DNA from 2 places in the Nocardia pseudovaccinii genome. Region 2 is predicted to be linked to the other one. Evidence: riboswitches for the same ligand, from Rfam matches in the RefSeq annotation. Region 2 holds a riboswitch; the other holds the start of a gene.
What was found. Region 2 has a riboswitch for cobalamin ahead of ACQPZ2_RS03835 (CbtB domain-containing protein). Riboswitches for the same ligand answer to the same signal wherever they lie in the genome.

Region 1: linked by a shared signal. The riboswitch ahead of metE (5-methyltetrahydropteroyltriglutamate--homocysteine S-methyltransferase) and the one ahead of ACQPZ2_RS03835 (CbtB domain-containing protein) in region 2 are both predicted to bind cobalamin.

The regions. Positions count from the first base shown of each region.
Region 1 is NZ_CP192074.1:2,649,884-2,665,100, forward strand. Features, by position in the region: gene ACQPZ2_RS12030 (short-chain fatty acyl-CoA regulator family protein) at 1-370, opposite strand, end outside; gene prpD (2-methylcitrate dehydratase PrpD) at 520-2,034, shown strand; gene ACQPZ2_RS12040 (DUF1737 domain-containing protein) at 2,043-2,219, opposite strand; gene prpB (methylisocitrate lyase) at 2,246-3,244, shown strand; gene ACQPZ2_RS12050 (bifunctional 2-methylcitrate synthase/citrate synthase) at 3,237-4,355, shown strand; gene ACQPZ2_RS12055 (nuclear transport factor 2 family protein) at 4,450-4,830, shown strand; gene metE (5-methyltetrahydropteroyltriglutamate--homocysteine S-methyltransferase) at 5,202-7,457, opposite strand; cobalamin riboswitch at 7,598-7,802, opposite strand; gene ACQPZ2_RS12065 (pyruvate carboxylase) at 8,108-11,512, shown strand; gene rsmD (16S rRNA (guanine(966)-N(2))-methyltransferase RsmD) at 11,509-12,069, shown strand; gene coaD (pantetheine-phosphate adenylyltransferase) at 12,124-12,609, shown strand; gene ACQPZ2_RS12080 (GtrA family protein) at 12,672-13,187, opposite strand; gene ACQPZ2_RS12085 (DivIVA domain-containing protein) at 13,491-14,237, shown strand; gene ACQPZ2_RS12090 (YceD family protein) at 14,315-14,944, shown strand; gene rpmF (50S ribosomal protein L32) at 14,999-15,181, shown strand; gene rnc (ribonuclease III) at 15,204-15,217, shown strand, end outside.
Region 2 is NZ_CP192074.1:842,359-857,575, forward strand. Features, by position in the region: gene ACQPZ2_RS03760 (ATP-dependent Clp protease ATP-binding subunit) at 1-2,360, shown strand, start outside; gene ACQPZ2_RS03765 (vWA domain-containing protein) at 2,487-3,134, shown strand; gene ACQPZ2_RS03770 (pentapeptide repeat-containing protein) at 3,162-3,245, opposite strand; gene ACQPZ2_RS03775 (LLM class flavin-dependent oxidoreductase) at 3,293-4,099, opposite strand; gene ACQPZ2_RS03780 (SHOCT domain-containing protein) at 4,096-4,359, opposite strand; gene ACQPZ2_RS03785 (OsmC family peroxiredoxin) at 4,496-4,936, opposite strand; gene ACQPZ2_RS03790 (DMT family transporter) at 5,229-5,549, opposite strand; gene ACQPZ2_RS03795 (FMN-dependent NADH-azoreductase) at 5,588-6,232, opposite strand; gene ACQPZ2_RS03800 (TetR/AcrR family transcriptional regulator) at 6,334-6,939, shown strand; gene ACQPZ2_RS03805 (ABC transporter permease subunit) at 6,996-7,856, opposite strand; gene ACQPZ2_RS03810 (ABC transporter ATP-binding protein) at 7,853-8,755, opposite strand; gene ACQPZ2_RS03815 (sensor histidine kinase) at 9,025-10,320, shown strand; gene ACQPZ2_RS03820 (response regulator transcription factor) at 10,317-11,009, shown strand; gene ACQPZ2_RS03825 (hypothetical protein) at 11,084-11,554, opposite strand; gene ACQPZ2_RS03830 (CbtA family protein) at 11,591-12,373, opposite strand; gene ACQPZ2_RS03835 (CbtB domain-containing protein) at 12,364-12,558, opposite strand; cobalamin riboswitch at 12,590-12,742, opposite strand; gene mhuD (mycobilin-forming heme oxygenase MhuD) at 12,808-13,122, opposite strand; gene ACQPZ2_RS03845 (alpha/beta fold hydrolase) at 13,337-14,089, shown strand; gene ACQPZ2_RS03850 (A/G-specific adenine glycosylase) at 14,096-15,007, opposite strand; gene ACQPZ2_RS03855 (carbonic anhydrase) at 15,155-15,217, shown strand, end outside.

The DNA.
Region 1 (15,217 bases), 1.8 Mb from region 2:
GATCGAGTTGATCTGTCGCCGCGCGTAATCGCCGATGCATCGCGACGACGATTCGGGAGACCTCCGGCAGTCGCGTCGCCAGTTCCTCCACCTCGGTCAGTGGCGCGCTGTCACCGCCCGCCGCATCGACGAGCACCTCGTGCAGATCCGAGACCAGCCGGGCATCGGAGTCGGCCGCGAAGAATTGCACGTCGAGGTCGAAGGTGGAGTTGAGCTTCAGCAGCACCGGAATGGTGAGCGGTCGCTGGTCGCGCTCGAGCTGGTTCAGGTAGCTGGGCGATAGATCCAGGGATTTCGCCAGTGCCGCCTGGGTCATTCGCCGTTCCTCGCGCAACCGTCTCAGTCGGGCGCCCGCGTACATCTTGCGCACCGCAAGATGGTAGCCCTCGGAATTCGCAATCATCGCAAAATGGAGGATTCTCGCCCGCAGAAATCTGCTATTGCAAGGGATTTTGCCGAAGATCAATCCTGCGTAGCGTGCGAAGTAGGGCCGCTGGCCCGTCTGGAACCGGAGGATGGATGAAAACCCACATCGTACGCGCCCGCGCCGCCGCCGCGGACTTTCCGCGCACAGAACATTTGGCCACCAGAATTGCCGAGGTCGCCGCGGATCCGGTCGAGGTGACCGCTGAGGTCAGCGCGATGATCGTGAACCGGATCATCGACAATGCCGCCGTCGCGGCGGCCGCGCTGGTCCGCCGCCCCGTGACGAATGCGCGGGCGCAGGCACTCGCACAGCCGGATGCGCGTCGGTCGGGCGCCACGGTTTTCGGCTTGCCGCCGCAGCGCCGGGTGTCACCGGAGTGGGCCGCGTGGGCGAACGGAGTCGCGGTGCGCGAACTCGACTTTCACGACACCTTTCTCGCCGCCGAGTACTCCCATCCGGGCGACAATATTCCGCCGATCCTCGCCGTCGCCCAGCACACCGGTCGCGGTGGCGCCGCGTTGATCCGCGGCCTTGCCACCGGTTACGAGATCCAGATCGACCTGGTGCGCGGAATCTGCCTGCACGAACACAAGATCGATCACGTCGCACATCTCGGTCCATCGGCCGCCGCGGGCATCGGGACGCTACTGGGCCTGGACACCGAGACGATCTATCAGGCGATCGGGCAGGCGCTGCACACCACCACCGCCACCCGGCAGTCGCGCAAGGGCGAGATCTCCAGCTGGAAGGCGTATGCCCCCGCATTCGCCGGGAAGATGGCGGTGGAGGCAGTCGATCGGGCCATGCGCGGCGAGGGTGCGCCCGCACCGATCTGGGAGGGGGCGGACGGCGTCATCGCGTGGTTGCTCGGTGGGCCGGAAGCGGAATATCAGGTGCCGCTGCCGAGCCCAGGCGAGGCGAAGCGGGCCATTCTCGACAGCTACACCAAAGAGCATTCGGCCGAGTACCAGAGCCAAGCGCCCATCGATCTCGCGCGCCGAATGCGGGTGCGCATCGGCGATCTCGATCAGATCGCCACCATCGTGCTGCATACCAGCCATCACACGCACGTGGTCATCGGCACGGGGTCCGGTGATCCGCAGAAGTTCGATCCGCACGCCAGCCGCGAGACTCTCGACCATTCCGTTCCTTATATATTCGCGGTCGCGCTACAGGACGGCGGCTGGCATCATGAGCGGTCCTATGCGCCCGAGCGCGCACGTCGGGCGGATACCGTCGCGCTGTGGCGCAAGATCTCGACGGTCGAGGATCCGGAATGGACGCGCCGCTACCACGCCACCGATCCGAACGAAAAGGCCTTCGGGGCACGGGCGGTCGTGACGCTGAAGAGTGGCGAGACGATTGTCGATGAGCTCGCCGTGGCGGATGCACATCCGCTGGGTGCGCGGCCGTTCGCGCGCGAGCAGTATATCGCGAAGTTCCGCACGCTGGCCGAGGGCGTGATCGAACCCGCGGAGCAGGACCGTTTCCTCGACATGGTGCAGCGCACGCCGGAGTTGGCCCCCGGGGAACTGGATCAGCTGACGTTCACGGTTTCGCCCGAGGTTATGCGGCGGGCACCGCAAGTGCGCGCGGGGATCTTCTGATGTCGGCGCTACCCTTCGCCCCAGATCAGCGCCTGTGCGGCGATCACATCGGTGCCGTTGAAGGTGACGGCGGGCGATCCGTGCAGCCGGTAGCCCTGATCGAGCAGGCCGCTGATCCGTTCGCAGAAGGTGGCGTCGTCGACGCTGGTGATCAGACGATAGCGCAGGGGACGATCTTCGGTCATGTGCACAGCCTAGGACGGTGGTCGCGATGACCGGACTGCTCGCCGCCGCCACGAGCGCTGCCGACAAACGTGTGGCACTGCGCGCCGGGTTGGCCTCCGGGCAAATCCAGCGCTGGCCGGGAGCCTTCAACCCGTTGGTGGCCAAGCTGATTCAGGAGCTCGGCTTCGAGGGCGTCTATGTCTCCGGCGCAGTGGTATCTGCCGAACTCGCATTGCCGGATATCGGCCTGACCACCCTCACCGAGGTGACTGCTCGGGGACAGCAGATCGCGCGGGTGACGGACCTGCCGGTGCTGATCGATGCCGATACCGGCTTCGGCGAGCCGATGAACGCGGCGCGCACGGTGACCCTGCTGGAAGATGCCGGGCTCGCGGGCTGCCATATCGAAGACCAGGTCAATCCCAAGCGCTGTGGGCATCTCGACGGCAAAGCCGTGGTTCCGGTAGACGAGATGGTCCGTCGGTTGCGTGCCGCGGTCTCGGCCCGCCGGGACCCGAACTTCGTCGTCTGCGCGCGCACCGATGCGCGCGGGACCGAGGGCCTGGATGCGGCGATCGATCGGGCTGAGGCGTATGCCGCCGCGGGTGCCGACCTCATCTTCACCGAGGCACTCGCCGATGCCTCCGAATTCGCGAAGTTCCGTGCGGCGGTGGATATTCCACTGCTTGCGAATATGACCGAATTCGGCAAGTCGGAGTTGCTATCGGCTCCAATCCTGGCGGATCTCGGCTACAACGCCGTCATCTATCCGGTGACCACGCTGCGCTTGGCGATGTTCGCGGTAGAGCGCGGCCTGCGTGAAATCGCCGCCACCGGAACGCAATCCGGGCTGGTCGGTGAGATGCAGCATCGGGCGCGACTCTACGAATTACTCGACTACCAGCAGTACAACGACTTCGATTCCGGAATCTTCAATTTCACCGTGAGCGAGCGTAGCGAGCGAACCATAAGCACAGCGCGCTTGGCGCACGACGGAGCCGAGCGCCAGCGAGGCGGAGGAGTGAGCGAGTTGACCGATGACTGAAATCAAGAAGGGCCTGGCCGGGGTGGTGGTCGATACCACCAGCATCTCCAAGGTTGTGCCCGAGACGAATTCGCTGACCTATCGCGGCTATACCGTGCAGGATCTGGCCCGGCACTGCGGTTTCGAGGAGGTTGCCTATCTGCTGTGGTACGGCGAACTCCCCGACGCCGCCCAACTCCAACTGTTGTGTCAGCGTGAACGCGCCCAGCGACGCATCGATCGCTCGATCCTGTCGCTCATCGAGAAGATGCCGCAGAACTGTCATCCGATGGACGTGGTCCGGACCGTGGTCAGCTACCTCGGCGCGGAGGATGCGGAACTCGATGCCGGACAAGGTGATCGGGCATTGCTGGCGAAGGTGTTACGGCTCACCGCGGTGTTGCCCACGGTCGTCGCCGCTGACATGCGCCGCCGTCGTGGACTGGATCCTATTGCGCCGCATTCACATCTGGGCTTCGCCGAGAACTTCCTGAACATGTGCTTCGGCAAGGTGCCGGATCCGCGCATTGTGCGCGCCTTCGAGATTTCGCTGATCCTCTACGCGGAGCACAGTTTCAACGCATCCACCTTCGCCGCGCGTGTGGTCACCTCGACCCGGTCGGATATGTACAGTGCGATCACCGCCGCGATCGGTGCCCTCAAGGGTCCGCTGCACGGCGGTGCCAACGAGGCCGTCATGCGCACGATGCTGGAGATCGGTGAGCCCGAACTGGCAGCGGAGTGGTTGCGCGCCAAGCTGTCCGGCAAACAGAAGGTCATGGGGTTCGGGCATCGCGTGTACAAGAACGGCGACTCGCGGGTGCCGACGATGCGCGAGGCTCTGGACCACGTCGTACAGGTGACCGGTGGCCAGCGCTGGTTGCGCATGTACACCGCATTGGAGCAGGCCATGGCCGAGGCCACCGGCATCGAACCCAACCTCGACTTCCCGGCCGGACCCGCCTACTACCTGATGGGCTTCGACATCGAGATGTTCACGCCGATCTTCGTGCTGAGTCGCATCACCGGCTGGACCGCTCACATCATCGAGCAGTCCGCCGCCAATGCCCTGATCCGTCCGCTGTCCGAATACGTCGGGGTGCCGCAGCGCGAACTGCTGGGCCAGGGCTGATCCTGGCGCAACCAAGCAATTGTTTGGTGTAATCGGGGCGATCGAATCGACCGATGTGCCCGATCGCATCTGCGCAAGGAAGCGAGCGAACCGAATGCCGAGCCCCGACGAAATCGTCACCGCCATGTGCCGCAGCTGGGCCGATCCCGACCCGGACCGGATCAGCGCCTTCTTCGCCGAAGACGCCGTCTACCACAACATTCCGATGGAACCCATCAACGGTCGCGCTGCCATCCGCGATTTCATCGCCGGTTTCCTCAGCACCTTCGAATCCATCGAATTCGACGTGCACCACCAGGTCGCCGCCGGGAATATTGTCATGAACGAACGCACCGATATCCTGCGTGGCCTGGGCAAAGACACACCGCTGCCGGTAGTGGGCGTCTTCGAGGTCGCCGACGGCGCCATCACCGCCTGGCGCGACTACTTCGATATGGCCGCCATCAATCGCGCATTCGGAACCGAGGCCGAATAGTCGAGGGAATCGGCGGAACCGAATCGGTCGGCCATGCGTCGAATAGGACATCGGGGGTGATATCTGATGGCGACGTATGAGGAGGGGTTACGCATGGATCGTTGCTCGGAATGTCATACGGCCTGGCGGCGGGGACTGAGCGCACGGTCGCGCCTGCGGCCGATGGTCCGCAACGGCGAAAGTTGTGAGAGGTACACGCCGCGCCGTCGGCTCCGGCCTTTCCCCGGGGCCGAATCTCATTGATATGCAGCCTGATAGCGCGGTGAACACACCGCGCTATCAGGCTGCGCGGGCTTTGGGGGCCTGCCAGATGGCGCGAACCCGGGCAGATGCGCTCGCCCCCGCCTCGAGAGGACGAGCGCACTATCCGCTTAGCGCACCGCTGCCGCAGCAGCGACCAGATTGCGCAGTGACGCCTCGACCTCGACTGGTCCACGTGTCTTCAATCCACAATCCGGATTGACCCAAAGCCGTTCGGCGGGAACGGCCTTCAGTGCGGCGCGCAGGGCGGAGGTGATCTCCTCCACGCTCGGCACCCGCGGTGAGTGGATGTCGTACACACCCGGTCCGACACCGAGATCGAAGCCTGCGGCATTCAAATCGTCGAGCACCTCCATATGCGAGCGCGCCGCCTCGATCGAGGTCACATCGGCATCCAATCCGGCGATCGCATCGATGACCTCACCGAACTCCGAATAGCAGAGATGGGTGTGGATCTGCGTGGCATCCGATACCCCGGAGGTCGCCAACCGGAAAGCGCCGACCGACCATTCCAGGTACTCGCCCTGATCGGCCGCGCGCAGCGGCAGCAGTTCCCGCAGCGCGGGCTCGTCGACCTGGATGATCCGAATGCCCGCGGCCTGTAGATCGACAGTCTCGTCCCGGATCGCCAGCGCCACTTGACGTGCCGAATCCGCCAGCGGTTGATCATCGCGGACGAACGACCAGGCCAGAATCGTCACCGGGCCGGTCAGCATGCCCTTGACCGGCTTATCGGTCAACGATTGCGCGTAGCCGATCCAGTCCACGGTCATCGGCGCGGGCCGCGCCACATCGCCGAACAGAATCGGCGGCCGCACGCAACGGGTGCCGTAGGACTGCACCCAGCCCGCTTCGGTGGCGGCGAATCCGTCGAATTGCTCGGCGAAGTACTGCACCATGTCATTGCGCTCCGGCTCGCCGTGCACCAGTACATCCAGGCCCAGCTGCTCCTGCAACGCGATGACATCCGCGATCTCGGACCGCATCCGTCGCACATACTCGGCCTGGTCGATCTCGCCCTTGCGCAGTGCCGCACGCGCCAGCCGGATCGCCGAGGTCTGCGGATACGAGCCGATCGTCGTGGTCGGCAGCGATGGCAACCGCAGCCGCTCGGCTTGCAATGCCCGTCGCTGTTGCGCGGGTGCCCGCCGAGTCGCATCCGCACCGAGCGTGGCCAGCCGCGCCCGCACCTGCGAATTGTCCAACCGAGGATCGGTGCGCCTGGTGGCGAGGGCGGCACGGACCGTGGCCAATTCGTCGGCGATCGCCTCGGGTCCCGCACTCAGTCCGGTCGCGAGCAACCGCACCTCGGCGACCTTCTCCGCACCGAACGCCAACCACGAACGCAGCCGCTCGTCGAGGCCGGTTTCGTTCGCCAAGGTGTACGGCACGTGCAGCAATGAGCAGGAACTCGACACCGCAACGGATTTCGCGCATCCCAGCAGCGTGCCGAGCGTCGCCAAAGCCTTTTCCAGATCGGCCCGCCAGACATTTCGGCCGTCGACCACACCCGCCACCAGTAGCTTGTTCGCCAGCGCCGGCGCACCGGACAGATCGGCGTCTACCGTGAAATCCAGTGCGATACCTTCGATTTCGGTCTCGGCCAAGCCGCTCAACGCCGCACCTGGCCTGCCGAAGTACGTGGCGACCAGCAGCGCGGGGCGATCCGTCGTGGCCGACAGTTCAGTGTAGGTCCGCCGCACGAGTTCGACCTCGTCAGCGGTCAGATCGGTGACCAAGATCGGCTCGTCGAGTTGTACCCATTCCGCGCCCGCCACGGCCAGCAGCCGCAACAGCTCCCGATAGAGCGGCACCAACTCGTCGAGGCGATCCAGTGCCGCACCGCCGGCCGCCTTCGCCAGCTTCAGGAAGGTGACGGGTCCGACCACCACCGGTCGCGCAGGAACCCCCAGTGCGAGCGCCTCCCGCAGCTCGTCCAGCACCTTGGCCGGATCCAGCGAGAACACCGTCTCCGGACCGATTTCCGGCACCAGATAGTGGTAATTGGTATCGAACCATTTGGTCATCTCCAGAGGTTCGACCGTGTCGGTGCCGCGTGCCGCCGCGAAATAGCGATCCAGCGGATCGGCGATTCCGGCCACCCGGGGCGGCAGCGCGCCGAGCAGTACTGCGGTATCGAGCACCTGGTCGTAATAGGAGAAGGTGCCGATGGGGATGGAATCCATTCCGGCGCTTTGTAATTCGGTCAGTTGAGCGCGCCGCAGGTCGCGGGCGATCGCGTGCAGTCGCTCCGCGTCGATGCGTCCGGCCCAGTAGGATTCGGTGGCGCGCTTGAGCTCACGGTGCGGCCCCACCCGCGGGAGACCGAGAACCGTCGCGGTGAACGGGTTATGCGTAACAGTCACGAATTTCTCCAGTGCTGAGATCGAAGACCATCGCCCTACGAGCTAGCGGAGACCGAATGACGTGCCGGCGCACCGATGGAGCCCGACAATCGCACAGAGGTCCGCGCGCCCAATCCACGAGGCGGTGGCCGCCGGATACGGCGTATCCGACACGGCTGGCAGGTCTTCGGACTTGCGGGCACGGGCCTTCTGGCCGACCCCGTACGGGGCTCACCTACTGGCCGTCGCTTCCCGGGTATTTACCCAGTGCTGATGACGGCGGTCGTTCCTGCATACCGCTGCGGGACAGTCCCGGATTCTCACCGGGTTCCCTCTCGTCCGCGCACCGGTTACACCGATCCGCGAACTCGACTCCGTGACGCGACGTCGGGGCTCCATCTCGTCTACGCACGGCGAACCAGCTGCGCTAACCAGCATAGGTGGCCGCACAATCGAATTGCACCGCACTCGGTGTATCGCGCGTTTGCGAAGTTGTCGCCAGATGCGTTCGAGCCGACAGTGGCGCCCGCCCGCACTTGTGACCGCGACGGACGGTGAGATGTGTCGGTGAGGTGAACAAAACTTTGCAACTCTGCTAGGACTCGTTGTGAATATTCCGCTAATGGGACTTCCCTGTCAGACCACGATTCCGGGCCGGGTACCTTAGTTCAATGTTCTCGAAAGTCTTGGTTGCCAACCGTGGCGAGATCGCCATCCGCGCCTTCCGCGCGGCCTACGAACTCGGCATCGGGACGGTCGCCGTCTTCCCGTACGAGGACCGCAACTCGGTCCACCGGTTGAAGGCCGCGGAGTCCTACCAGATCGGCGAAGAGGGACACCCGGTCCGGGCATACCTGTCGATAGAGGCGATCATCGAGGCGGCCAAGTCCGCGGGCGCCGATGCCATTTACCCCGGTTACGGCTTCCTGTCCGAAAACCCGGACCTCGCGGCGGCCTGTGCGCGCGAGGGCATCACCTTCATCGGTCCGTCGGCCGAAGTGCTCGAACTGGCTGGTAACAAGGCCCGCGCGATCGAGGCGGCGCGGGCGGCGGGTCTGCCGGTGCTGAAGTCCAGCGCGCCGTCGGCCGATGTGAACGAGCTGCTGGCCGCATCCGAGGCGCTGGAGTATCCGATCTTCGTGAAGGCCGTCGCGGGTGGCGGTGGCCGCGGCATGCGCCGGGTCGCCGATCCCGCGCAGCTGCGCGAATCGATCGAGGCCGCGTCCCGCGAGGCGGAGTCGGCCTTCGGTGATCCGACCGTCTTCCTGGAACAGGCCGTGGTGAACCCGCGCCACATCGAGGTGCAGATCCTGGCCGACCAGCACGGCAATGTCATGCACCTATTCGAGCGCGACTGTTCGGTGCAGCGCCGCCACCAGAAGGTGATCGAGCTCGCGCCCGCCCCGAACCTGGATCCGGCACTGCGCGAACGCATCTGCAACGATGCCGTGGCCTTCGCCCGCCAGATCGGCTACAGCTGCGCGGGCACCGTCGAATTCCTGCTCGACGAGCGCGGCAACCACGTCTTCATCGAGATGAACCCGCGTATCCAGGTCGAGCACACGGTGACCGAGGAGATCACCGATGTCGATCTGGTGCAGTCCCAGCTGCGCATCGCGGCGGGGGAGAGCCTCGATCAACTCGGTCTGAGCCAGGACAAGGTCGCCATTCGTGGTGCGGCCCTGCAGTGCCGGATCACCACCGAGGATCCGGCCAACGGCTTCCGCCCCGACACCGGCCGCATCACCGCCTACCGCACCCCAGGCGGCGCGGGCATCCGCCTCGACGGCGGCGCGAACCTGGGCGCGGAGATCGGCGCCTACTTCGACTCGATGCTGGTCAAGCTCACCTGCCGCGGCCGCGATCTGCACGCCGCCGTGGCCAGGGCCAGCCGCGCACTCGCGGAATTCCGCATCCGCGGCGTCACCACCAATATCGGGTTCCTGCTCGCGGTGCTCGACGATCCGGACTTCAAGGCCGGCCGGGTCACCACCTCGTTCATCGATGAGCGCCCGCAGTTGCTGACCCTGCGCGGTTCGGCCGACCGCGGCACCAAGATCCTGAACTACCTCGCCGATATCACCGTGAACAAGCCGCACGGCGAGCGTCCGACCAGGGTGTACCCGCACGACAAGCTGCCCGCCATCGATCTGAGCGTGCCGCCGCCGGACGGTTCCCGTCAGCGGCTGCTGCGCCTGGGCCCGGAGGGTTTCGCGCAGGCGCTGCGTGAGCAGAAGGCCGTCGGCGTCACCGACACCACCTTCCGCGACGCGCACCAATCGCTGCTGGCCACCCGGGTACGTACCAATGGTCTGCTCGGTGTCGCCGGACATGTCGCGCGCCTGACCCCGGAACTGCTGTCGATCGAGGCATGGGGCGGCGCGACTTACGATGTGGCGCTGCGCTTCCTGTTCGAGGACCCGTGGGAGCGGCTGGCCGCACTGCGCGAGGCGGTGCCGAATATCTGTCTGCAGATGCTGCTGCGCGGACGCAATACCGTCGGCTACACGCCGTACCCGGAGCAGGTGACGCGCGCGTTCGTGCAGGAAGCGACCGACACCGGTATTGATATCTTCCGCATCTTCGACGCACTCAACAATGTCGACCAGATGCGTCCGGCCATCGACGCGGTGCGCGAAACCGGTACGGCCATCGCGGAAGTCGCGATGAGCTACACCGGCGACCTGTCCAACCCGGACGAAAACCTCTACACCCTCGACTACTACCTCAAGCTCGCCGAGCAGATCGTCGACGCGGGCGCGCACGTGCTGGCCATCAAGGATATGGCGGGCCTGCTGCGCGCTCCGGCGGCCGCGACCCTGGTCTCCGCGCTGCGCAGCAACTTCGACCTGCCGGTACACGTGCACACCCACGACACCCCCGGCGGTCAGCTGGCCACCTACCTCGCCGCCTGGCAGGCCGGTGCCGACGCGGTCGACGGCGCGAGTGCAGCCATGGCCGGAACCACCAGTCAGCCAGCGCTTTCCGCGATCGTCGCCGCTGCCGCGCACAGCGAATTCGACACCGGTCTCAACCTGCAGAACGTCTGCGATCTGGAGCCGTACTGGGAGGCGCTGCGAAAGGTGTACGCGCCCTTCGAATCCGGGCTGCCCGCGCCGACCGGCCGGGTGTACACCCACGAAATCCCGGGCGGTCAGCTGTCGAATCTGCGTCAGCAGGCCATCGCACTCGGCCTCGGCGACCGTTTCGAAGAGGTCGAGGCGAAATACGCTGCGGCGGACCGGCTGCTGGGCCGACTGGTCAAGGTCACGCCCTCCTCGAAGGTGGTCGGCGACCTCGCGCTCGCACTGGTCGGCACCGGCGTCGATATCGAAAGCTTCGCCGCCGATCCGGGCCGCTACGACATCCCGGATTCGGTCATCGGTTTCCTGCGTGGCGAACTCGGCAACCCGGCGGGCGGCTGGCCCGAACCGTTCCGCAGCCGGGCACTGGCCGGACGCGGACCGGCCAAGCCGGAGACCCCGCTGACCCCCGCTGACGAGGCCGGACTCGCCGGGTCCTCCGAACTGCGCCGCGCCACACTCAACCGCCTGCTCTTCCCCGGTCCCACCGCCGAATTCCTCGCGCACCGGGAAAAGTACGGCGACACCATGGGCCTGTCGGCCAACCAGTTCTTCTACGGACTGCGCCGCGGTGAGGAACACCGCGTGCAACTGGAGAAGGGCGTCACCCTGCTCATCGGACTGGAGGCCATCTCCGAACCCGATGAGCGCGGTATGCGCACGGTCATGTGCATCATGAACGGCCAACTGCGTCCGGTCGCCGTGCGCGACCGCTCCATCGCCAGCGATATCCCGGCCGCGGAGAAGGCCGACAAGAACAACGCGGGCCATATCGCCGCCCCGTTCGCCGGTGTGGTGACACTGGCTGTGTCCGAAGGCGATTCGATCGCGGCGGGCGATATCGTCGGCACCATCGAGGCGATGAAGATGGAGGCCGCGATCACCGCGCCGCGCGCGGGCATCGTCGGCCGGGTCGCGATCGGCAAGGTGCAGCAGGTCGAAGGCGGTGACCTGCTGGTCGAACTCACGGTGCGCGAGTCCGCGGCCGAATGACCCGGATCGTCGCGGGTACCGCGGGCGGGCGGCGGCTACGCGTCCCGCCCGCGGGTACCCGGCCCACCTCCGATCGGGTGCGCGAGGCGCTGTTCAGCGCCCTGGACGCCCGCATCGATTTCGACGGCGTCCGCGTACTCGACCTCTACGCCGGATCCGGCGCCCTGGGCCTGGAAGCGCTTTCCCGCGGCGCCACCCACGCCATGCTCATCGAATCCGACCGCAAGGCCGCGGCCATCGTGCGTGGCAATATCGCCGACCTCGGCCTGCCGGGCGCCGAACTCCGCATCGGCTCCGTCGCCACTGTCCTGGCGGGCGGCGGTGCGGGCAAGTACGACGTGGTCTTCTCCGACCCGCCCTACGACGTCGACACGGTGACGGTCATCGCCGACCTGCGCGCCCTCGCCGAACACGACTGGCTGGCACCGGAGGCCCTCGTCGTGGTGGAGCGTTCCATCCGCTCACCCGAGATCGTCTGGCCCGCAGGCTATATCCCAGCCAAGGCGCGCAAATACGGTGAAACCCGTATCGAACTAGCCGAATTCGCCCCGGAGTAACTCCGCCGTCGCGGCATTCGAGGTGCGGATCCGGCCTCCTGATACCGTCTGTTCATGGCAGGAGCGCTGTGCCCGGGCTCGTTCGACCCGGTGACCAATGGACATATCGACGTCTTCGCGCGGGCCGCGGCTCAGTTCGACGAGGTCGTGGTGACCGTCATGGTCAATCCCAAGAAGCAGGGCATGTTCAGCGTGGAGGAGCGCATGGAGATGCTGCGCGAGGCCACCGCGCACCTGCCCAATGTGCGGGTCGAGTCCTGGCAGGGGCTGACGGTGGATTTCGCCAAGCAGGAGGGGATCGGCGCGATCGTCAAGGGTCTGCGTGATGCCACCGACTTCGGCTACGAACTGCAGATGGCGCAGATGAACAAGAAGCTCAGCGGCGTCGACACCTTCTTCATCGCCACCAACCCGACCTTCAGCTTCCTGTCCAGCTCACTGGTCAAGGAGGTCGCGACCTACGGCGGCGATGTCACCGACATGCTCCCACCGGCCGTCCACAAGCGCCTGCTCGATCGCCTCGCCGAACGCAAAGGCTGAACGCCCCCAACGAAATCCGCCCCGGTTCCGAAGAACCGGGGCGGATTTGTATGGGCTGTTGATCAGAAGACCAAGCCACGCAGGGCGAGGAAGCGCATACCGCCGACCGCGGCGGTAATGACCAGGACAGCAGCGGCCTGGAACGTACCGCCCATGCCGGGTGCCCACAGTTCGAGAGCGGCCAGCGCGGCGGTGGTGATCCCGAGTCCGACCAGCGCGAGCCCGCCGCCCTCCCACTGAGCGGTGAACCAGCCGACCCGGCCCGCGGCATGGAAGGTGAGCTGACGGTGCATTTCATTGGCGATCACGGTGCTCACGACCGAGCCCGCGATATTGGCGACCAGGGGACCGACGCCGTGCATCGCGAAGAACAGCAGTACGTAGGCGATATTGCTGGAACCACCGACCAGGGCGAAGCGGATCAGCTGAGCCAGCGCGCGGTCGCCACGCAGATACTGCATCAACTGGCCGAACCGAGCGGCCGTCCCCGGCTGCAGCACGGGGTAGGGCCCCACCCACGGCGTGTACAGGCTGCTTGTCGGCAGAACCGCCGTTCGCGGTAGTTCCAGTACGGTCATTGTCTTTCCGATCCCACACGAGCCTTCGGTACGGACAACCGCGATGGTCATCGCAATCCGCCCGGTCGGCCTCCTCTAACCCCACAGTCCCGGTCAGGGCCTGCGATCCACTTAAGAAGATCTTGTTGCGACCTTCCCGATAAATGTAACACCAAGTGGAGACATATCCTCCACTTGTTTTTGTGGCGTACGAGACACCTACACGACACACCGGTGGGGGACTCGGCACGAGCCGTGACGAGGGGCACACTGGGCGACGGCGGAAAGTTTCGCCGTAGGTCTGCACGAGAGTGGGGTAGGAGCATGTATCGCGTATTCGAAGCTCTCGACGAGCTGGTCGCCATTGTCGAAGAAGCACGCGGCATCCCGCCGACCCGCAGCTGCATCGTGCCGCGCGGTGATGTGCTCGAACTGCTCGACGACGTGCGCGATGCACTGCCCGGCGAACTCGACGACGCCCAGGATGTGCTCGATCATCGCGACAAGATCGTCTCCGACGCCCGCAATACCGCCGAGACGACCGTGACCACCGCCAACGACCAGGCGCACCAGACCATCGGATCGGCCCGCGAGGAAGCTGATCGGATTCTCGCCGACGCCAAGGCGCACGCAGACCGCATGGTCGCCGAGGCGAGCGCGCATGCCGACCACCTGGTGAATACCGCACAGGCCGAGGCCGACCGCATCGTCGCAGACGGCAATGCCGAATTCGAGGCCGTTACCGGTCGGGCCCGCATCGAATCCGAGCGGATGATCGAGGCGGGCAAGGCCTCCTATGACCGCTCGGTCGCCGAGGGTGAGGTCGAGCGCGACCGCTTGGTCACGCAGACCGAAGTGGTGCGTGCCGCGCATGCCGAATCGGCCCGGTTGATCGACGGTGCGAACGAAGAGGCCGATCGGATGCGCGACGAATGTGACCATTACGTCGACAGCAGGCTCGCCGACTTCGAGGAGACCCTCAACTCCACTCTGCGGACCGTGCGCGGCGGACGTCACCAACTGCGCTCGGGTGCGGGCGCTCCGGATTACGCGGCCGACTACCGTCGCTGACGGTTTGGGTCCGCGCCGGGCCCTCGCGTATTGTGGAGTGGTTGCCCATTTCCCCTCGAATGTGAAGTGAGTTCGTGATGTCCGCCGGTTCCGGTCCCGATTCGCGCCCTCGTTCGGCCTCGCGCCGTGCGCCGGACGCGGGTTTCGTGCTGGATGTCATCAGCCTGGGCCGTCGCCCCGGCACGATGAAAGAGATGCATCGCGTCGTCACCACCGACGGGCGGATCGGGCTGGATCTGATCGCCATTCCGGTGGGCGCCGAGGTGGACCTCGATCTGCAGTTGCAGGCGGTGTCCGAGGGTGTGCTCGTCACCGGGACGGTCTCCGGGCCGACGGCCGGTGAGTGCGCGCGCTGCCTCGAACCGTTCACCGGAACGGTGGAAATTCACCTCACCGAACTGTTCGCCTACCCGCACAGCGCGACCGAGCAGACCACCGAGGACGACGAGATCTACCGCATCGTCGACGACAAGATCGACCTGGAACCGGTGATCACGGACCAGATCGGCTTGGAGCTGCCGCTGCAGCCGCTGTGCACTCCGGACTGCACGGGCCTGTGCCCGGAATGCGGTGTCCGGATGGCGATTGCGGGTTCCGGCCATGGGCATGAGATACTTGACCCTCGCTGGGCTGGGTTGGCGAAGTTCGCCGGCGAGTCGCCCGGCAATGGCAGCCCCGATTCGGGTGCAACCAACACAGACCATTAAGACCGAGACAGTGCTGCCGTACCGGCAAGCAATAGGACAAGAGGAGAAGTAGTCGTGGCCGTTCCGAAGCGCCGGATGTCCCGTTCCAACACCAGGTCGCGGCGCAGCCAGTGGAAGGCCACCGCGCCGACCCTGATCACGTGCCCGAACCGCGCCTGCGGCGAGAAGACGCTGCCGCATATCGCGTGCCCCTCCTGCGGCACCTACAAGGGCCGCCAGGTCACCGCTGCTGTCTGATCGTTCGACCTGTCGTATCGACGTGACCGCCAGTAA
Region 2 (15,217 bases):
GCCAGGGCCAGCAGGCTCCGTCCGGTCACATCCCGTTCACCCCGCGTGCCAAGAAGGTGCTGGAACTGAGCCTGCGCGAGGCGCTGCAGCTCGGCCACAACTACATCGGCACCGAGCACATTCTGCTCGGCCTGATCCGTGAAGGTGAGGGTGTCGCGGCGCAGGTGCTGGTGAAGCTGGGTGCGGATCTCAACCGGGTGCGCCAGCAGGTCATCCAGCTGCTGTCCGGATACCAGGGCAAGGAGCCGGTGGAATCCGGTTCGCGCGGCGAGGCCGGTACCCCGTCCACCTCGCTGGTGCTCGACCAGTTCGGCCGCAACCTGACCCAGGCCGCCCTCGAGGGCAAGCTCGACCCGGTCATCGGCCGCTCGAAGGAAATCGAGCGCGTCATGCAGGTGCTGAGCCGCCGCACCAAGAACAACCCCGTCCTCATCGGTGAGCCCGGTGTCGGTAAGACCGCCGTGGTCGAGGGTCTGGCCCAGGCCATCGTCAATGGCGAGGTCCCGGAGACGCTGAAGGACAAGCAGCTCTACACCCTCGACCTGGGTTCCCTGGTCGCGGGCAGCCGCTACCGCGGTGACTTCGAAGAGCGCCTGAAGAAGGTGCTCAAGGAGATCAACACCCGCGGCGACATCATCCTGTTCATCGACGAGCTGCACACGCTCGTCGGCGCGGGTGCCGCCGAGGGCGCGATCGACGCCGCCTCGATCCTCAAGCCGAAGCTGGCCCGCGGTGAGCTGCAGACCATCGGTGCGACCACCCTCGACGAGTACCGCAAGTACATCGAGAAGGACGCCGCACTCGAGCGCCGGTTCCAGCCGGTCCAGGTCGGCGAGCCGACGGTCGAGCACACCATCAACATCCTCAAGGGTCTGCGCGACCGCTACGAGGCGCACCACCGGGTCTCCATCACCGACGGCGCGCTGGTGGCCGCGGCCACCCTGGCCGACCGCTACATCAACGACCGGTTCCTGCCGGACAAGGCGATCGACCTGATCGACGAGGCCGGTGCGCGGATGCGCATCCGTCGCATGACCGCCCCGCCGGACCTGCGCGAATTCGACGACAAGATCGCCGATGCGCGCCGGGAGAAGGAAAGCGCCATCGACGCGCAGGACTTCGAGAAGGCGGCGCGGCTGCGCGATAAGGAAAAGCAGCTGGTCGCCAAGCGCGCCGAGCGCGAAAAGCAGTGGCGCTCCGGTGATCTGGATGTCGTGGCCGAGGTCGACGACGAGCAGATCGCAGAGGTGCTGGCCAACTGGACCGGTATCCCGGTGTTCAAGCTCACCGAGGAGGAGACCACCCGTCTGCTCCGGATGGAGGACGAGCTGCACAAGCGGATCATCGGCCAGGAGGACGCGGTCAAGGCCGTGTCGAAGGCGATCCGCCGCACCCGCGCCGGTCTGAAGGATCCGAAGCGTCCCTCGGGCTCGTTCATCTTCGCCGGTCCGTCCGGTGTCGGTAAGACCGAGCTGTCCAAGGCGCTGGCGAACTTCCTGTTCGGCGACGACGACGCGCTCATCCAGATCGATATGGGCGAGTTCCACGACCGCTTCACCGCATCGCGGCTCTTCGGTGCCCCACCCGGGTACGTGGGCTACGAAGAGGGCGGCCAGCTCACCGAGAAGGTGCGCCGCAAGCCGTTCTCCGTGGTTCTGTTCGACGAGATCGAAAAGGCACATCAGGAGATCTACAACACCCTGTTGCAGGTCCTCGAGGACGGTCGTCTCACCGACGGCCAGGGACGTACGGTCGACTTCAAGAACACCGTGCTGATCTTCACCTCGAACCTGGGTACCTCGGACATCTCCAAGGCGGTCGGCCTGGGCTTCACCCAGTCCAACGCCGAGGGTTCGAACTACGAGCGGATGAAGCTCAAGGTCAACGACGAGCTGAAGAAGCACTTCCGGCCCGAGTTCCTCAACCGCATCGACGACGTGATCGTCTTCCACCAGCTCACCACGGATCAGATCGTGATGATGGTGGATCTGATGATCGGCCGCGTCGCCACGCAGCTGAAGAACAAGGACATGGAGATCGAGCTGTCCCCGCAGGGCAAGGCACTGCTTGCCAAGCGCGGCTTCGATCCGGTGCTCGGCGCCCGTCCGCTGCGCCGGACCATCCAGCGCGAGATCGAGGACCAGCTGTCGGAGAAGATCCTCTTCGGCGAGATCGGTCCGGGACAGACCATCGTGGTCGACGTCGAGGGCTGGGACGGCGAGGGCTCCGGCGAGAACGCCAAGTTCACCTTCACCGGCAAGGCGAAGCTGACCAAGGCGGCAGCCACCGAGGAGAAGCCGGAGGTCGTGCTCACGGGTGCGGGCGAAGGCACCACCACGGCCGAGGCCGCCGGCGAGTAAATCGCAACGGCTAGAAGATGCCGCCCACCGGATTTCCGGTGGGCGGCATTTTTCTGGAATTCGCACGTCCGAGCGGCGGCGTACCGTGGGGAGCGGTCATTCGGACAACTATCACGGGGGTGCTAGGTGACAAATTCAGATCTGACATCGATCGCGGTTCTGCTGGATCGGTCGGGTTCCATGCAGGCGATCAAAACCGACACCGAGGGCGGCTTCGATGCCTACATCGAAGAACAGCGCAAGGTACCGAAGACGACGCTGGTGACGCTCGCGCAGTTCGATACCGAATACGAACTGGTCTATGCGAATCGGCCGATCGCCGAGGTGCCGCCGCTGAGCCTGCAGCCGCGCGGTGGAACCGCACTGTACGACGCAGTGGGGCGGCTGGTGACCGATATCGGCCGGGAACTCTCGGCTCGACCCGAGCACGAGCGGCCGGGCACGGTGATCGTCGTTGTGCTCACCGATGGGCACGAGAATTCCAGCCGGGAATGGACGCATGCCGCGGTGCGGGCGCTGATTACGCAGCAACAGGAGGTGTACTCCTGGGATTTCGTATTCCTCGGCGCGAATATGGATGCGGTAGCGGTGGGGTCCGAATTGGGATTCGATCCGCGGCGCTCGCTGACCTACGGTGCGACACCGGCCGGAGCGGCCGGGGCATTCGCGTCGGCCGCGGCATATTCGGCGCGGCGCAGTATGGCCGCGCCGGGGCAGGCGGTGGATGGATTCACCGATGCCGAACGCCAGGCGGCCAATCCGGACGCGCAGTAGTTTCGCAGGCAATGACGGGCGCGCATATCAGCACAGCGCCCCGCGCATAACAGCCCCGCGCATATCAGCCCCGCGCATATCAGCACAGCGCATATCAGCACAGCGCCGCAGTCGCGAGAATTGCGACCGCGGCGCTGTGGCGGGTTAGGGGCTTCCGGTTAGTCGGACGAGTTCGTGCACAGGGCGAGCGCCGGGGCGAAGGCTTGCGCCAGTTCGCCGGGGACGATCAGTTCATCGATGCCGTACTTCTCCCTGCGGTATTCGAGCACCTCGGCGACCGTGGCCGGATCGCCGTCGAGCACACCCGCCGATCCGGCCGCGCGCAGTCCGTCCGCGGTGAGTCCGAGCCGCTTGCTCAACCAGAACGGCAGTTCGTCACCGATACCGACCAGTTGATGGGTGAAGCGCACATCGCGATCGGTATTGTCGCGCACGATCCGGACCATCTCGGCAAGATCGGCCTCGGTCGCATCCGGCCCCGCGGCAAGTAGCACTCGATCGGCTGAACCTGCTGCGACAGTGAGCATTCGAGGTCCATTCGCGGCGACGACGATCGGCGGCGCCGGATCGAGGTGTTCGCGAACGGCAGCCACGGTGGCGATGAGTTGCTCGCGGCGCTGGGCAGGCGAACCCCAAGGCATGCCGAGTCGTTCGGCCTCGGCGTTCGCATCGGGACGCCCCGACCCGATGCCGAGTTCGAATCGTCCGTCCGAAAGCAGTTGCAGTGCGGCGGTTTCGCGCACGGTGGCGGCCGGATTGCGCAGCGGAGCGGCCAAGACGTTCGGGCGGAGTCGGATGGTGGTGGTCACCGCGGCGGCGGCCGCGAGTGCGGGGAAGGGGGACGGGGTGTTCAGGGTGTCCGGAAGGAGGATCGTCTGATAGCCCTGCTGTTCGGCGCTTTGTACCGCGCGGGCCCATTCGGAGCCCGAACGCGGTGTGATGATGATGCCGAAGGCGATGGTCATGACTTCCCTCCGCGTTCGCGCAGCACCGCCAGTCGACTCCGATATTGATCCTCGGTGATCTCGCCGCGCGCGAATGCGGTTCGCAGCGTACCGATTCCACTCTGGTGACCCCGGAACCGCCGCCGCGCGAATACGAAGAAGACGATGACGGTGGCCCAGAACAGCAATGGGAAGATCCAGAAGAACGGCCAGGGATGCCATCCGCCGTCATAGTGATCGGCCAAGAAGGTCATGGCCTCGGGTTGCGCGAAAATGTTCATGACCCAACCCTGCGCCCGACACCGCCACCCGGACATCGGCCTGCCGACGATATTCGCCCTACGCCTGTGCGCGTACGCGGCGCTCGCATAACCACTGGGCTCCTCGCACAGGCTGGCTGTGCGAGGAGCCGGGAAGTCAGGCGAGGGCGGCGTCGAGGGTGATGCTGTCCACCCCGGCGAGGGCCTTGCTGACCGGGCAGCCCGCCTTGGCGGCGGCCGCCGCGGCGGCGAAGCCGTCGGCGTCCAGGCCGGATACCCGGCCGCGGACGGTCAGTTTGATGGCGCTGATGCGGAAGCCGCCGTCCGGATCCGGGCCGAGGGTCACATCGGCGGTGACGTCCAGGCTCTCGGGCGTGCCACCGGCATTGCCGATCTGGGCCGAGAGGGCCATGGCGAAGCAGGAGGAGTGCGCCGCCGCGATCAGTTCCTCGGGGCTGGTGGTGCCGTCGGCGTCGTCGGCGGCGCGCTTGGGGAAGGAGACGTCGTACTTGCCGACACCGGAACTGGCCAGCTCGACCTGGCCGGAGCCGTCCTGGAGGCCACCGGTCCAAGCGGTGCGCGCGGTACGTGTGGGCATCACGGTCCTTTCGAAGATGTGTGAATCACAATTCGCAGTCGAACCTACCCCCGCCGCCCCGGCGACGCGTGCGGAGGCAGCAGTCCGAATCGAGTGCACCAGGAGGTGATGGTCAGGCGGGCTCGGTCGTGCGCTGATCGAGCTGTTCGAGTACCAGCGGCCAGGCCTCGGAATTCCGGTCGCGGGCCGCCTTATCGGCAAATCCCGCGTGCGCCAAGCGAAGTCGAGTACCGAAGTAGATCTGGCCCCCACACTGGTTCGATCATGGTTCGGACTGGACCGCCGGAGCTGCTCACTCCGGATTGGTGACGCGCGCCAGCACGATGCCGCCGAGAATCAGCGACAGCGCCAGCAGCCGTCCCGCGCTCATCGGGTCCTTGTTGATCACGACACCGAGGCTGATCGCGCCCACCGCGCCGATTCCGGTGAAGACCGCATAGGCCGTGCCGACCGGCAGGGTCTGCATGGCCCGCGACAGCAGATACACCGCGACCGCGCCGAGTACGAAGCAGATGACGGTCGGGACGAGGCGCGTGAAGTTCTCGGTCGGCTTGATGCTCTGCGACCAGATGATCTCCACCAGTCCGGCGATGCCGAGAATGATCCAATTCATCGGTACTCCGATCGTTTCGAGCGACCTGTGCGCAGTCGCTAGCGGCTGGCCAGGTAGCGCGCGGATTCCATCGCGGCCGAATAGGACTCGTCATGCTTGCCGCGCAGATGCGCGAGTGCTGGGTCCTGCCTCGAATTGGCGAGTTCCGCATTGACGAAGACGGTGTCGGTGACGGCGAAATGGCCCGCGAAGAAATCGCGCAGATAGCGCTCTTGATAGTCGAAGGCGGCCTTGGGGGCGCCGGGTGCATAGGACCCGCCGCGTGCGGAGACGACAACGAATCGCCTGTCACCCGAGGACATTCGCGGAAACGTCACCTGATCGAGCCAGGCCTCGAGCGCTGCCGGGATCGAGTAGTTGTACATCGGGGTGCCGATCAGAATCACATCGGCGGCCAGTACCTCGGTCAGCAGCGGCTCCACAATCGCCCAGGCGGCGGCCTGTCGCGGTGTGCGGACCAGTTCGGCGAGGCGGTTCAGATCAGTGCTGGGTTGGGCGAGGACGGCATCGCAGAGTTCGGTCCATGCCTCGTCGATGAAGGGCGCCGGGTCAGCCGCCAGGTCGCGATAGATATAGCCGCCCTCCGGATTCTCGGTGCGCCACGCCTCGGCGAATGTCGCGCTCAGTTCCCGGCTGAGGGAACGACGCCGTGCGCTGGCATCGAGGTGCAACAACGTGCTCACGATCTCTCCCGTGCATTTAACTGGACACTATGTCCGGTTGAACCGTACCGATAACCGGACGATCTGTCCACTTGCTTGGAAAGTCGAGTACAGTCGGGCCGGTGAACAGCGATATAGACCTGCTCGGCGGGCATTCGGAACCCACGGTGCCTACCGAGCGCGCGGACGCGGCCCGCAACCGGGCCAAGGTGCTCGCCGCGGCCGCCGAACTGTTCGCAACGCGAGATCCGCGCACCGTCACGATGGACGACATCGCCAAGGCGGCGGGGGTCGGACGCGGCACGCTGTATCGCCGCTATCCGGATACGAATTCGATCGCCGTCGCACTGCTCGACGAACACGAACGCGCACTGCAGGAGCAGTTGTTGCGCGGCGAACCACCGCTCGGCCCCGGCGCACCACCCGCCGAACGGCTCGCCGCCTTCTATGCCGCCATGGTCGAATTATTGGACGGGCACGCGGATTTGGTGCTCGGCGCGGAGACCGGCGGCGCGCGGTTCGCGACCGGTGCGTACGGCTTCTGGTTCCTGCACGTCCGGTCGCTGTTGGTGGCCGCAGGCGTCGGGGAACCGGACGCCATGGTCGATTCGCTGCTCGCGCCGTTGGCCGCCGAGGTCTACCGGCATCAGCGGGCGCGGGGTCTCACTTCCGCGCAGATCGCGGCGGCGCTGGCCGAACTGGCCCGCTCCGTGCTGTCCGAGCCCTGAATGCGCCGAACCGCTGACGAACTGTTGTCCGCCAACGGTTTTCGGTGCCTGTGGGATCAGACCATATCGCGCCGCCGCACCAGCCACGTCGTGCCCGCCGCGAAGAGTCCCACGTACACCACCAGCGCGATGAGCGACTGAGTCCGCGACAGGATGTCGAGCACCCCCGGCGTCGACGGCCCTTCGACGGTCCGCATCGCACCCGCCATCGAACCTGCCGCGGTGCCGGGCAGATGATCGGTGAGCACCTTGATCGGGCTGAAGATCGCCGCGACACCGCGCAGCAGGTTCTCCACCACCAGTACCCACACCAGCCCGAGTCCGACGGCAAGTGCGGGACCGCGTGCGATCGCCCCGATCAGTGCGCCCGCCAGCGTCCACATCCCGAGAATCGCTGTGCCGGTGATGATTCCGTACACCGCCTGGCCGAGGTCTGGCAGTGCGAGCGACTGTGATCGGGTTATCGCGATAACCGAGGCGACCCCGATATCCGCGACGAACGCGGCACACACCAGTCCGATAACCGTGACCGCCAAGCTGATCAGCGCACCGCCGATCGCATCGGTCCGCGACGGACCCTGGGTGAGCACGGTTTTCCAAGTGCCCCAGCCATATCCGCTACCGATGGTCAATGCGCCCAGAATGAGCATCAGCGCACCACCGAACATCGCCATGCCCTGGGTGAACACCTCCGGCACCGCGGCGGGCAACATCTGGTGCAGCAGCACGTCTTTGGGCACGCCGTTCGACATCGTCTTCATATCGCCGGAGGAGTAGGCGAGGTAGTTGAACAGGTAGGCGAAGGTGAGATTCAGCAGAATCCAGGTGCCGAGAATGATCCAGAATGCGGGCCACTTACGCAGCCGCAGCATTTCCGCTCTCGTGCTCGCCATCAGGTCTTTCACGGTCCCGTTCATTTCGCAGGCTCCAATTGGGTCATTTCGAAGAACACTTCTTCCAGGGACTTTTCATCGGTCCGCAGCTCCAGCAGATCCGCGCCGGATTCGACGACCGCTCGCGCGACCACCGGCGCGCTGTCCGCACCGGCCTCGATCCGAATACCGCCCGCGGTCAACATGGCCGAGCGCTCGCCGACCGCTCGGCGCACTGCGGGAAAAGCCACCTCGAGCGGTTCGGCCCGTAGCAAAAGCGAAGAGGCGCCGCGCAATTCGGCGACCGTGGATTCGGTGAGCAGTTGCCCGCCGGAGATCACCCCGACGCGATCGCAGATCTCCTGCACCTCGCTGAGCATGTGGCTGGACAGCAGCACGGTATGACCATCACCGGCGAGAGTTGTGATGAGCTCGCGCATTTCGGCCATGCCCTGCGGGTCGAGACCATTGGTCGGCTCGTCCAGGATCAGCAGATCGGGACGGCCGAGCAGGGCCGCGCCGACGCCGAGGCGCTGCTTCATGCCGAGGGAGTAGGTGCGGAATTTGTCGTCGGCGCGATTGGCGAGCCCGACGCGGTCGAGTGCGTCCTCGACGTCGGCACGCGCTAGGCCGCCGTATTTCGCGAGTACCCGCAGGTTGTCGCGGCCGGTGAGGTAGGGGTAGAAGCCCGGGCCCTCGATGAGGACGCCGATGCGGCGGACCACGGCCGGATCGCCCGGGGTATGTCCGAGCACGGTGGCGGAGCCCTCGGTCGGACGGATCAATCCGACCAGCATTCGCAGCGTGGTGGTCTTGCCCGCGCCGTTCGGACCGAGGAAGCCGTAGATCTCGCCGGGTGCGACATGCATATGCACGCGGTCGACGGCGGCGTGGGTGCCATAGCGTTTGGTCAGCCCTGCGGTGACCACGACGGAATCTGTCATGCACCGAGAATCCGCCCCCGACCAGGGGTGACGCATCCGTCGCGCGGCGGTGCTCGGCGTACGTACCGCGGCCTACGAGGCGCCGTGGCAGCGGGCGCGACGACCGATTTCGCAGGCGCGCAGGTGAACGCCCACTCTTGGCGGTCACCTCGACCGACGGCCCGCGACGCGACCGTTGCGGCGCCGATGCCCGGCAAATACTCGGGGAGGCGGGGAGCATACGTAGCGCGGCGGACGTCGTGGCCGGTCCGGGCTAATAGGCTGCAAGTGTGACAGCGCCAGGGGAATCGAAACGTGGCCCAGTCGTTCAGGACTGGGTGCTCGCGCTGGTCGTCGCGGCGATCCAGGTCGCCGGAGGACGCAATGCCAACCTGCGCCAGACCGGAGTGCACTCGCTCGACGCGTTCGGCTATGTGCTGTTGCTCATCGGACCGGTGGCGTTATTGCTACGCCGTGCCTACCCGCTGCCCGCGCTGCTCGTGACGATCGCGTCCTGCGCGGTGTACCTGCTGCGCGGTTATGGCTACGGCCCGATCTTCGTCTCGCTGGTGATCGCATTCATCACTGCCGCGATCGTCGGATCGCGCTGGTGGACATATCCGCTCGCGCCGATCGGCTATCTTGCGCTGGTCTGGCCGCTGCCCGCGCTGGTCGGGCATCCGGCCGACCCGTGGCTGGCCTTCGGCATGATCGCCTGGCTGGGTGTGCTGGTCGCGATCGCGGAGGGGATCCGCCAGCGGCAAGCGGTCCTGGTGGCACGCAGGCAGCGGGCCGAGGCGGCACGCCGTGATGAGGAGGCGCAGCGCGAACGGCGGGCCAGCGAGGAACGGCTCGCGATCGCGCGCGAACTGCACGATGTACTGGCGCATAGTCTTTCGCTGATCAATGTGCAGTCCTCGGTGGCGCTGGAGCTCTTCGACAGGAAACCGGAACAGGCCGAATCGGCGCTCGCGGCAATCAAAGCGGCGAGTAAGGATGCGTTGGCCGAGGTGCATACGCTGTTGCACTCGATCCGCAGTGGCAGCGCGGCCGAAGTGCGCGACTCGGAGGTCGAGCCGGAATCCGCGCCCGCACGCCCCGATTCCGAGCGGGCCCGAGATAATTCGGATGCCCGCAGCGTCGAAGCTCCGCCGCCGCCCGCCCCGCGGAGCCCGGCCCCGAGCATCGAGGACCTGGACGCACTGCTGCAGCGCACCCGCGCCGCCGGTCTCACGGTCGACACCCGCATTATCGGCACCGCACACAAACTGCCCAGCGTCGTCGATGTGGCGGCGGCCCGCATCATCCAGGAATCGCTGACCAATGTGGTCCGCCACGCGCCTGGCGCACCGGCCGCGGTAACCATCCGCTATGCCGCCGATTCGGTCGAGATCACCATCGACAACGCTCGCGCCACCGGCACACAATCGAAGTCCGGAGCGAGCGGCGGCAATGGCATTCTCGGCATGCGCGAGCGCGCACACGCCCTGGGCGGCCAGCTCATCGCGGGTCCGCGGCCGAGTGGCGGATTCCGCGTGGTGGCCCGGCTACCGACCCAGGTGGGGGCTCAGGAGGAGGCGCGATGAACGGCGGCAATTCGAGGGACACGGGCGGGCCTGTCCGGGTATTGGTTGCCGACGACCAAGCCCTGGTGCGCGGCGGTTTCGCCGCCCTGCTCGACGCGCAGGAGGACATCGAGGTGGTGGGTGAGGCCGACAACGGCGAACAGGCCGTCCGCATGACCCGCAGCCTGACCCCCGACGTGGTCCTGATGGATATCAGAATGCCGGTCCTGGACGGCCTTGCCGCCACCAGGATGATCGCCGAGGATCCGAAACTCGCCGAGGTGAAGGTGGTCGTGCTGACCACCTTCGAACTCGATGAATACGTCTTCGAAGCAATGCGCGCGGGTGCGACGGGATTCCTGGTCAAACACACCGAACCCGCCGATCTCGTCCGCGCCATCCGGGTCGTCGCCGCGGGTGACGCCCTGCTCTCACCCGGCGTCACCCGCCGCCTCATCGCCGAATTCTCCGCCCATGCCAAACAACCCCCACCCGCCGCCTTCACCGAACTCACCGACCGCGAGCGCGAGGTCATGACCCTGGTAGCCGAGGGCCTCACCAATGCCGAAATCGGCGAACGCCTCTTCATGAGCCCTGCCACCGCCCGCACCCACGTCAGCCGCATCCTCATGAAATTGGACGCCAGAGACCGCACCCAACTCGTGGTCATGGCCTACGAATCCGGCCTGGTCCGGCCCCGGTGGCAGTGAGTCTGCGCATACCTGGTGACTACTTCGCATACCAAATAGCCGGTGCGAGATAGGCACTGGGTATGCGAGGCCATCTAGGTGCGCCGGAAGTGGGGGCGCGCGGTCGGGTGGTACATGGCGGGGATGGCGACCAGGACGGCCAGGATGTGCCCGGTGCGGAAGGTTCCGGTGATCACCGCGGATGCGGTGAGGTCGGCGAACAGGTCGCCGATTTGCTTGGCGGACAACGTGGCTGCCAGTGGTTCGATGATCAGCGAGGCCAGGCCGATTACGCCGATGCCGAAGGTGAGCACCAGTCTGGCCCAGCGGGCACCGCGCGCCATCTGGATGGCAACGCCGAGAACCACCAGGTAGATGCCGCCGCGAATGGCCAGACCCGTTGCGAGCGAGCCGATATCGGCGTTCGGGCGGTCCAATTGCACGGCCGTGTAGGTGATGGCCTCGCCGACGCCGCAGAGCAGCGCGACGACGAGGCCGGTGAACGCCACGGAAACCGAGCGCGGTGGGTCGGTTCGTGGCTGTACGGAAAAGGCAGTGCCGGTCATGCGACCGACACTGCCTTTTGCGGTCCGAACTCCGGATCAGCCCGCGGTAGCGGCTGTTTCTCGTACCGGAGTGCTATCGCGCGTGGCGAATTCGGTGAGCGCCGCGAAACCGAGGCCGAGGCAGGCCCACAGGGTGGCCGTCTCGCCGAGCGATGTGGCACGGAACTGCCACAGCAGTACGGCCGGGAAGTCGTCCTTCACCTCGTTCACACCGGGCAACAGGACGTACCCGAGTACGACGACGAGGACGAACGCCGCGACCCCGGCGATCAGCCGGACCGTACCGAGTTGCGCGGCAAGCAGTTTGTAGACGTACAGCCCGATACCGACGGCAGCGAGTCCGAGTAGCACCGCCGCCAACCACAGCAGGGTGCGCTGGTTGATGGTGTCCGGTTCACCCACGGCGGGCGGATTGGCCGGGTACTTGAAGAACGGCACCGCCACGATCGCGGTCCAACCGGCCGATGCCAATCCCAGCGCGAGCTTCGGCCCCGACAAGGTGGTGTACCGGCGTGCGAAATGCGCGACCGAAGCGAAGATCGCCCCGAGCGCGAGCCCGGCGAGTCCGAGCGCGAGGAACTGCCCGAACTTCTGTCCGGACCGACTGACCAGCGGTTCTTCCTCGTCACCGTGCGTATGCCCGGCCGGTTCCTGGGCGTGCTCGGCGGCCTTGGCGGTATTGGCCTCTTCGATGGAGATGGCGGCGTCGATCTTGGGTTCGCCGACGAAGTAGCCCACTGTCGCGGCCAGCAGACCGGCGATGAGACCGGCCAGCAGGCCACGGAGCAGCAGGGTCTTGAGCGATCCGATCAATGGCACGGCACACCGAGCAGGTGACGTCCGTCGTGCATGAGCTCATGCAGGTACATCCCGCTGCGCGAGATGACGCCCTGGTCGAAGCCGACCAGGTACAGCGTGAGCAATGCGAGAAGAACGACGCCCACTGCGATGAGCAGCGTGCCGAGTGAATCAGTTGCCCGAATCGGTGAATGCGCGATAGCCATTCGAGTCCTCCTAGGGATGCGCGTCCCGTGAGTTGTTCGGTGCGAAGGTGCCGGTGTCTGGCTTTCCGGCACCAAGGACTCGGTGCAAGAACACAGTGGCGCGACCGCTCCGGAATTTCACCGAATTACCGCGTCACCCTCGCGTTTGTCATTTCGAACTGTGACATCTGTCCACACCCGCCGTCAACACGGCGGGTAACTTGCCCAGGCCGGAATGGGCGAGTCGCGCGCCGCGTCTGCCCAGCGGTTTCAGGAAGCGGACTTGGCCGCGACGTCCAGTACGACCTCGAATTCCAGTAGCGAGGCACCCGTCGAAACCGGCTTCTGCCGCTCGCCTGCATGGGCCTCGCGCGCGGGACCGTCGCGCCACGCAGCGAACGACTCCTCCGAATCCCACTGGGTGACAACGAAATACCGGTTCTCCCCGGCTACCGGCCGCAGCAACTGGAAGCCGAGGAAGCCCGGCGAGCCCTCGACCGCGTGCGCGCGATGGGCGAATCGCTTCTCCAACTCGGGGCCCGCGCCCTCCGGAACCTCGATCGCATTGATCTTCACAACAGCCATGCGCTCGACAATACGTTCGCCGATGAACTCGGCTACCACGGAGCGAGTCTTGCCCGTCTCGCGTCCGCGCGAAGGCGCGGCCATCGACACAGCCGAGCGGCCGAAGCGCATGCGACGAAGTCGCGAGTCTCGGCTGCGCCGCTAGCGACTGCTTGCAGGTCGCTCGAAAGGGTCGGATGCGAGACACCAGGGGGCCGCGCTGCAAAATGTCACAGTGTTGTATGACGAAGGTGGAGCAGGGGTGCCGATCCTGCTGTTGCACGGACTGATGGGCAGTGCCCGCACCTGGCGCGATCACCTCGACTGGCTGCGCAAGTTCGGCCATGTCTACACCTTCGACGCCGCCGGTCACGGTCGTCCCGCGCCCGTGGAACTGACCACCGAGGCCTTCATCGATGACCTCGCCGCGGCCACCGCCGAAATTTCCGAACCCATGGTGGTCATCGGCCATTCGATGGGCGGTCTGCACGGCTGGGTTTTCGCCGCGGGATATCCGGAGCGGGTGCGCGCGCTGGTGGTCGAGGATATCGCCCCCGACTTCCGCGGCCGCACCGCAGCGAACTGGGCGGCCATGATCGAGTCCTGGCCGCAGCCGTTTCCGGATGCCGATGCGGTGCTGGACTACTTCGGCCCGGTCGCCGGGCGCTACTTCCTCGACTCCTTCGAGCACGGCCCCGACGGCTACCGCCTGCACGGTTCGGTCGCCACCTTCCGCGATATCTCCGAGGAGTGGGGGACCCGCGACTTCTGGGCGCAATGGCGCGCGGTCGAAGCGCCCGTTCTCTTGATCGAGGGCGAATTCACCATCACCCCCGAGGGCCAGATGCGACAGATGGCCGACGTCCACCCGGACGCCGCCTACGTCCGCATCCCGGACGCGGGCCATCTGGTGCACGACGACCAACCCGAGCGCTACCGCACCGAGGTCGAAGCCTTCCTCCGGAAAGTTTTGAACCTTCCCGCATGAGGCTGTTCAGCCCGGCCTCGAAACCCCGATTGTCCAGCCCTCACCGGCCAGCGCGAACAACCCGTCCGAGGTTTGCTCGATCAAGCCGTCGACCAGCAGGGAGTCCAAAGCTCGGTCGCGCTGGCCGGGGTCGCGAGTCCAGGCCATATCCAACCGGATTCGCTCGACCGGACCGGTCGCGTCGCGCAACACGTCGAGCAGCCGACCGCGCGCCTGACGATCGGTGCCCTCGTACTTCTGGGTCTTGCGCACCACATCCGAGACCGGTCTGCCCGCCGAAACCCAGGCGCATTGCGGCAGCGGGCAACGCGAGCAGTCGGGCGTGCGCGCGGTGCACACCGTCGCGCCCAGTTCCATCAGCGCGGCGGAAAATATTGCGGCATGGTCGATTCGGTGCGGCAGCAGCGCCTCGGTCTCGGGCAGATCGCGCGACGACGGATTACCGGCCTCCGCGCGCCCGTGCACCGCACGCGCCACCACCCGGCGAACATTGGTGTCCACCACCGGAACCCGCTGTCCGTAGGCGAAACAGGCCACCGCGCGCGCGGTATACGCGCCGATACCCGGCAAACCGAGCAGCACATCCACATCGGTCGGCACTTCGTCACCGTGTTCCTCGGCGAGCACCTTCGCGCATTCGTGCAGCCGCAGCGCCCGGCGCGGATATCCGAGCTTGCCCCAGGCACGCAGCACCTCGGCCTGCGACGAGGCCGCCATGGCGGAGGGGACCGGCCAGCGCGCGACCCACTCCCGCCAGATCGGTTCGACCCGTACCACCGGCGTCTGCTGCAGCATGATCTCGCTCATCAGGATCTGCCAGGCAGTGACGTCCTTGCGCCGCCACGGCAGATCCCGCGCGGTCTCCCGATACCAGTCCAGCAACGATTCCGCATCCACCCGGTTGGCACCCGTCGTGATCTTGGGTTTTCCGCCTGCACGCTGTTGCGCTGCGCCGCCTTCCGACACTGCCCTCACCGTTCCTATTGTCCTGCGGCCGGTCGATATTTGCCGAGCCGTAACGAACCGGACTCGCTGGTAACCATTGCGATGTGCACAATGGTCGGTATGCCGGATTCCAACCCGATCAGTGCCTGGAAATCCCTTCGCGAGGGCAATGCACGCTTCGTG